Regions from separate parts of the Brevibacillus sp. NL20B1 genome, predicted to be linked through region 2. Evidence: riboswitches for the same ligand, from Rfam matches in the RefSeq annotation. Region 2 holds a riboswitch; the other holds the start of a gene.
What was found. A riboswitch is a leader RNA that binds a small molecule or an ion and turns the genes downstream of it on or off. The one in region 2 is predicted to bind S-adenosylmethionine.
Positions count from the first base shown of each region.

Region 1: another riboswitch for S-adenosylmethionine. It lies ahead of metH (methionine synthase); the one in region 2 lies ahead of metK (methionine adenosyltransferase).

Region 1 is NZ_JAGTPT010000015.1:74,560-78,489, forward strand. Features, by position in the region: gene KDN35_RS12015 (hypothetical protein) at 48-527, opposite strand; gene KDN35_RS12020 (YjcZ family sporulation protein) at 701-808, opposite strand; SAM riboswitch class I at 1,011-1,109, shown strand; gene metH (methionine synthase) at 1,225-3,930, shown strand, end outside.
Region 2 is NZ_JAGTPT010000031.1:22,376-26,305, reverse strand. Features, by position in the region: gene KDN35_RS17780 (S8 family peptidase) at 1-487, shown strand, start outside; gene KDN35_RS17775 (hypothetical protein) at 515-976, shown strand; SAM riboswitch class I at 1,029-1,129, shown strand; gene metK (methionine adenosyltransferase) at 1,265-2,470, shown strand; gene KDN35_RS17765 (polysaccharide deacetylase family protein) at 2,596-3,615, shown strand; gene KDN35_RS17760 (sensor histidine kinase) at 3,612-3,930, shown strand, end outside.

The sequences.
Region 1 (3,930 bases), on a different contig from region 2:
AACGATATTCTTCTAGCATTATAGCGGCATCTCCTGCGGGATGCAACTCACTCTTCCGGTTTTTTCAGCAAATCGTCCAAATCGTGGAACAGGTCCCGCGTCAGCCGTTCCTTGTCGTCGGCCGACTGCCACTGCCGCTTGTACTGGGCCAGCTTGGCGAGCAGCGATCGTTCTGCTTCGGCCGCTTCCTTAAGATCGTGGTTTTCACTGGGATCAAACGGCATCAGCCGCTCATCCGTCCCGCTGCGCAGATAGGGAGAGCGCCAGTGATCGGGAAAGCGATAGGGCTGGTCGCCAAACAGAATGCCCAGCACGTCGTCCGATTCCAGCGGGAGGAAGTGGTCGTATTCGTCCCGCCTGCCTCCTTCAAACAGGTTGAGATGCGTAAACGAATAACGCAGGTAGTGCTGCCCCGTCGCTTGATTCTTGACGATTGAATATGTCTCAAAATCCGTGTGCTCCAACTCTTTCACCGTCTCCAGGCGAGAGAGGAATTCCTGTCGGTTACAGGGTACCAATTGATCCACAATGGTTCGCTCCTTTGTACGGAATCGCTTTTCATCATAGCAAAAACGGACAGCGGCTGACAACGAACCAGCATCAGGCGCAAACGTCCCGCAGGGAACGGCAGGCGGACAGGGTTGTCCAGCGAAAAAAGAGCCTAGGTTTAGCTAGGCTCCTTGTTGATGTACGCACTCGTTTAGTTGCAGTCGTTCGAACACCCGACGATGACCAACAGGATAAACAGAACGAGCACAATTGCGAACGTGTCACCGAAAAAGCCGGAACCGCAGTAGGAAGTACTCATTGTTGTTTCCCCTCCTTTCCGTATGCTTTAGTCTATACACGAATGTGCCGGTTGTTGTGGGCGAATGACCAGCTCGCAAAAAATGGGCGGGGGCAGTCTGGAGAAAATAGACAAATTCTACATTGACGCGAGGAAAAGGGGGTGTTAAGATACATTCAAACATCGTTACCGTTTGACAAAACTGCATAACAGACAGTGACGACTCTTATCCAGAGAGGTTGAGGGACTGGCCCAATGAAGCCTCGGCAACCGGATTACCAGGTGCCAATTCCAGCAAAGCGTGTGCTTTGAAAGATAAGAGGATGGTCATGCGTGTATGTTTCGCGGACAAATCCTCTTCTTGTTGCACACAGAAGAGGATTTTTTATTGTACACGGACCAATGCGTGTGAGTTTGGAAGAAAAGGAGTTTGCCCCATGAAAATAAGTCTTCGTGAACAGCTTTACCGGAAAATTCTGATTCTGGACGGTGCGATGGGGACGATGCTGCAACAGGCCAGCCTGACTGCTGATGATTTTGGCGGTGATGCCTACGAAGGCTGTAACGAGCTGCTCAATCTCACCCGTCCTGACGTGATCCGCTCCATTCATGAAAAATACCTGGAGGCGGGTGCGGACATCGTGGAGACCAACACGTTTGGTGCCACCTCGATCGTCCTGGCCGAGTACGACGTGGCAGACAAAGATCTGGAGATCAACATCGCTGCAGCCCGGCTGGCACGGGAAGCGGCTGACGCCTATTCCACCCCGGAGTGGCCGCGTTACGTCGCCGGCTCGATGGGGCCGACGACCAAGACGCTGTCTCTGACGGGAGGCGTCACCTTTGAAGAGCTGGTGGAAGCGTACTACCGGCAGGCGAAAGGGCTGCTGATCGGCGGCGTGGACGCGCTGCTTTTGGAGACCTCGCAGGACACCTTAAACGTCAAGGCCGGCGGCATCGGCATTCGCCGGGCGTTCGCGGAGCTGGGCAGGGAAGTGCCGGTGATGATCTCCGGCACGATTGAGCCGATGGGCACGACCCTGGCCGGGCAAACCATCGAAGCGTTTTACGTCTCGTTGGAGCATCTGAAGCCGATTACCATTGGTCTGAACTGCGCCACCGGGCCGGAGTTCATGCGTGACCATCTGCGCACGCTGGCGAATTTGGCCCAGTGCGGGGTGAGCTGTTATCCCAACGCCGGCCTGCCGGATGAAAACGGCCATTACCACGAGACGCCGAACGGACTGGCCGCCAAGATGCGGGCGTTTGCCGAGCAGGGCTGGCTCAACGTCGCCGGAGGATGCTGCGGCACGACGCCGGAGCATATCCGCGCGCTGGCGGAAGCATTGAAGGACTGCAAGCCCCGTGTCCCGGCCGGACAGCCGGTCAGCGCCGTGTCGGGGATCGAGGTCGTCTACGCGGAAGCAGACAATCGGCCGCTGCTTGTCGGAGAGAGGAGCAACGTGATCGGGTCGAAAAAATTCCGCGACCTGATCGCGGCCGGGAAGTACGAGGAAGCGTCCGACATCGCCCGCGCCCAGGTAAAGCGGGGGGCACAGATCATTGACATCTGTCTCGCCGACCCGGACCGGGATGAGTACGGGGACATGGAGAAGTTCCTGCAGTTTGTCATCAAAAAAGTGAAAGCGCCGCTGATGATCGACTCCACCGACGTGCGCGTCATGGAACTTGGACTGCGGTACTCGCAGGGCAAGGCGATTCTCAACTCGATCAACCTGGAAGACGGGCTGGAGCGGTTTGAACAGGTGGCGCCGCTGATTCACAAGTACGGCGCGGCTGTCGTCGTCGGCACGATCGACGAGACCGGCATGGCAGTCACCCGGGAACGGAAGCTGGAAGTGGCCAAACGCGCCTACGATCTGCTGGTCAATCGATTCGGGGTCAACCCGCGCGACATCATTTTCGATCCGCTGGTCTTTCCGGTGGGCACCGGCGACGAGCAGTACATCGGCTCCGCCCGCGAGACGGTGGAAGGCCTCCGCCTGATCAAGGAGGCGATGCCGGAGTGCAAGACGATTCTCGGCATCAGCAACGTCTCGTTCGGGCTGCCGGCGGCCGGACGGGAGGTGCTGAACGCCGTCTTCCTTTACCATACGACTCTGGCCGGACTTGATTACGCCATCGTCAATACCGAGAAGCTGGAACGCTACGCCTCCATTCCGGAAGAGGAGCGGCGATTGGCAGAGGCGCTCCTGTTTGAGACCAACGACGAGACGCTGGCCGCCTTTACCGAGTTTTACCGGCAGAAGAAAAAGGAAGTACGCGTGGAAGCGTCGTCGCTCACGCTGGAAGAGCGTCTGGCCCGTTACGTGGTGGAAGGCTCCAAGGACGGGCTGATGGACGACCTGAAGCTGGCGCTGGAGAAATACACGCCGCTGGAAATCATCAACGGTCCGCTGATGGCCGGGATGGAAGAGGTAGGCCGGCTGTTCAACGACAACCAACTGATCGTCGCGGAAGTGCTGCAGAGCGCCGAAGTGATGAAGGCCTCCGTATCGTTCCTGGAACCTTACATGGAAAAGACGGAGACGGCCACCAAAGGGAAAATTTTGCTGGCGACGGTAAAAGGGGACGTGCATGACATCGGCAAGAACCTGGTGGAGATCATCCTCGCCAACAACGGGTACGAAGTGGTCAACCTGGGCATCAAGGTGCCGCCGGAGCAGCTGATTGCCGCCTGCCGTGAAGAGCAGCCAGACGCGATCGGCCTGTCGGGCCTGCTGGTCAAGTCGGCGCAGCAGATGGTGATTACCGCCCAGGACCTGCGGGCAGCCGGGATTGACGTGCCGCTGTTGGTAGGCGGCGCGGCCCTGACCCGCAAGTTTACCTCCAACCGGATCGCGCCGGAGTACAAGGGAATCGTGCTGTACGCCAAGGACGCGATGGATGGGCTCGACCTGGTCAACCGCCTGCAGGACCCCGTGGAACGGGAAAAGCTGCGTGCGGCTCAGCAGGCAGCGGAAGAGGAAGCGTCGACGACGAAGCAGGCCGAAACAGCGGCGTCATCGCTCAAGCCGAAGCGCTCCGCCGTCAACCGCACCGTGCCCGTTCACGTGCCGCCCGACTGCGAGCGGCATGTGCTGCGCCACTATCCGATCAGCCATCTGCAGCCCTACCTCAAC
Region 2 (3,930 bases):
GCTGACTCGAAAAGGGGTCGTCAAGGGATTTGACAATGCCACGTTTCAGCCGAATCAGCAGGTGACGCGGGCACAATTTGCCACCATGCTGATCCAAGCCATGCGGGCCAAAGGGCTGCCGGTGGGGGCGTATACGGGCCGCAATCCGTTTGGCGACCTGTCCAGCTCCCATTGGGCCTACCAGCCGCTTCTAATGGCGTATAAACTGGGGATTATGCAGGGGTACCCCAACCGGACGATCAAGCCGAACCAGCCCATCTCCCGGGCGGAGATGGCCCAGATGACCGCCCGCGCCCAGAACTTGCTTTTGACCAAGCACTCAAGGTCGTCATACCGTGACGTACCGATCAGCCACTGGGCGTCTCCGGCGATCGAGGCGCTCACCTCCAGAGGTTGGCTGAAGGGCTACGGGAATCTCTTCAAGCCGCAGGGACGCGCGACCCGAGCCGAAGTAGTCGTTCTGTTGGCCAGAGTCTACAAATTGTGATCAACAATTAAAGGAGAGGACATCGAGATGAACAAAGCGACAAAAGGATTGATTGCAGCTGCAGTTGTCGGCACGGCCATTTTTACTTCCCAAGCGATGGCTGACGGCGGAAGCGCCGGCGTGCCGGGTTCTGCAGACGACCCGGTCGTGACGAAAAGCTACGTCGATCAGCAGATTCAGCGAGCGCTGGGCAGCGCAGGCGGCGGGAACAGCGGATTGACCGTGGTGGAGCTGAATCCGGGCCAGACGCTGTACGGCTTTGAAGGGACGGAATTCATCGTCCGCACCGGACAGGTGCAAGCTGTCGCCGGCAACAATGGAGACGGTCTGACCGACATTACACAGGGGGCGGATCTCCGTGCCGGTGCACCGGTTTCCCACAATCACCTGCTCCTGATCGCCCGCTCCGACAACCGCGGATTGCGGCTGGATCCGAACTACAGCGGCGTGGCCTACATCATGGTGCGCGGCAAATACGAAATCCGCTAAGTGCATATTGACACCGAAGAGAAAAACCAGTATTCTATTATGCGAATGGATACTCTTATCCAGAGTAGGCGGAGGGACTGGCCCTATGAAGCCCGGCAACCGACTTGAGCGGTGCTAACCAGCAGAACGGAAATCTGTTCTGGCCGATAAGAGGTAAGGAACGCATCAAAACAAGCACCTTTTCCTCAAACGGAAAAGGTTTTTTTTTGCATGTGCCTTCGACTGATAAGAACCTGTTTCGGCCACCACACTATTTGTATGAGTCTAAAGGAGGTCGTACACATGGCATTGCAAAAAGGTCGTCGCCTGTTCACTTCTGAATCTGTCACCGAAGGTCATCCGGATAAGATTTGTGACCAAATTTCCGACGCCATTCTGGATGCGATCCTGGCAAAGGATCCGAACGCTCGCGTTGCTTGCGAAACGTCCGTAACCACCGGTCTCGTGCTCGTGGCGGGTGAAATTACCACCAACACCTATGTGGACATTCAAAAGCTGGTGCGCGACACGATCCGCGAAATCGGTTATGATCGCGCCAAATTTGGCTTCGACGCGGACACCTGCGGCGTCATCACTGCAATCGGCGAGCAGTCTGCCGACATCGCCCTGGGGGTTGACCAGGCCCTGGAAGCGCGCGAAGGCAAAATGACCGACGAGGAAATCGAAGCGATTGGCGCTGGCGACCAAGGGTTGATGTTTGGGTTTGCCTGCAACGAAACGCCTGAACTGATGCCGCTGCCGATCAGCATGGCGCACAAGCTGGCCCGTCGTCTGACCGAGGTGCGCAAAAACGGCACGCTCAGCTATCTGCGTCCGGACGGCAAAACCCAGGTGACTGTGGAATACGACGGCGACAAGCCGGTTCGCATCGACACCATTGTCATTTCCACCCAACACGCTCCGGAAGTGACGTTGGAACAAATCAAAAAAGACCTGATGGAACACGTCATTAAGCCAATCGTTCCTGCAGAACTGCTGGATGACGAGACCAAGTATTTCATCAACCCGACCGGCCGTTTCGTGATCGGCGGTCCGCAGGGCGACGCCGGCTTGACCGGACGCAAAATCATCGTGGATACTTACGGCGGCTACGCTCGTCACGGCGGCGGCGCGTTTTCCGGCAAAGACCCGACCAAGGTGGACCGTTCCGGTGCATACGCTGCTCGTTACGTAGCGAAGAACATCGTCGCAGCAGGCCTGGCGGACAAGTGCGAAGTGCAGGTAGCGTACGCCATTGGTGTGGCACAGCCTGTGTCCATCAGCGTGGATACGTTTGGCACCGGCAAGATCGCCGAGGAGGAGCTGGTGAAGCTCATCCGCAAGCACTTTGACCTGCGCCCGGCAGGTATCATCAAACAGCTTGACCTGCGTCGTCCGATCTACAAACAGACTGCGGCATACGGTCACTTTGGGCGTAATGACCTGAATGTGCCGTGGGAGAAGACAGACAAGGCAGAAGCGCTGAAACAGGACGCTGCCGGTCTGTTGAAATAACAACCGAGTAGGGAGAGCCTAGTGCACGCACTAGGCTTTTTTTCTTGGATAGGAATGGTAATCTGGTCATAAAGGAATCCGTTCTCTGGTGTCGAATCACTATGTAGGCTTAAGGAGGGATTTTGTTGCCGAAAAGGTGGCCCTTCTTCCTTTTCATTCTGGTGTCGTTCGGTCTGGTCGTGACTGCCGGACTGCTCGGGGGTGTGCATCTTCCAAATACCTACATGCCGAAAGTGCAACATTTTCCCCCGGTTCCTACGTCTATAAGCACAAGCGGGGATGATACTGCTGCAGCGCGGGAACGAACGGTAGAAAAAGAGGATGCCGTCGTACCCAGGCAGTGGTATCGAAATCGGGTGGTGGTGCTGACTTACCACCATGTGTCGAATCAATCGAACCAACGCTATGTGATTGACCCGGACCAATTTGCCCGGCATATGGCGTTTTTGCGCGAGAATGACCTGCATCCGATTTCGTTGTCGGAGTTTTTGCGTTTTGTCGACACTGGCGTGCTGTCTACCGACAACGCCGTGCTGATTACGTTTGACGATGGATACGAGAGTTACTACACGCATGCGTTTCCCGTGCTGCGGCAGTACCAGTTTCCATCCGTCAATTTTGCTATTGCAGGTCGGCTGCGGGACACCGCGGAGCGCAAGCGAGAAAATATGACGACACCGTTGACTCGCCAACAGATAAACGAAATGCTCGTTTCCGGGCTGGTGGATATCGGCTCACACACATACAGTCTGCATGAACAAGCCGCCAGCAACGAATGGGGAGAATGGGGGCCCGAGACTGCTCCCGTTTACATGGAGGATCTGCAGCGCTTGGAAAACGAGCAGGAATACCGGAACCGATTGTACGTTGACTTTACCATGTCCCGTGTCGGCCTGAGCGATCTGGTGGGCCGACCGGTGGAAACCATATCCTTGCCGTTCGGCTTTTTTAATGACATCGTTCTGCAGACCGCCCAACAAGCAGGCTACCGTTACGTGTTCAACTCCAATCCGGGAGTGGTGACACCCGGCGTCAATCCGCTTAAGATCCCGCGTTTTGACGTCGGCTCGCGCGAGATGGATACTGCCCAACTCCACCAGCTGTTTACGAAAGCGAAAAACGGATTTGAAGGAGAGCAGGAATGAACCAGGCAATCAGCATCAGCATGTTGGATGGAGTAATTAAACGAACGATTGAGACGGTGGAGGCAAGCAAGGCGCAAATCTTTGAGATTTCCGAACATGCACGCCAGCAGGGTAACACGTTAAAGCTGGAATTGCATGAATTGCGACAAGAAATTTCCAAAGTGATTCAGAAGGTGGATGCGCTGGAGCTCGCCTACCGCAAGTCGCGCAACCGGCTGGTGCTGGTGAGCCGCAACTTCCACACCTATACGGAAGAAGACATCCGCATCGCGTACGAGGAAGCGAGCCGGATCCAGGTAGAGTTGTCCATATTTC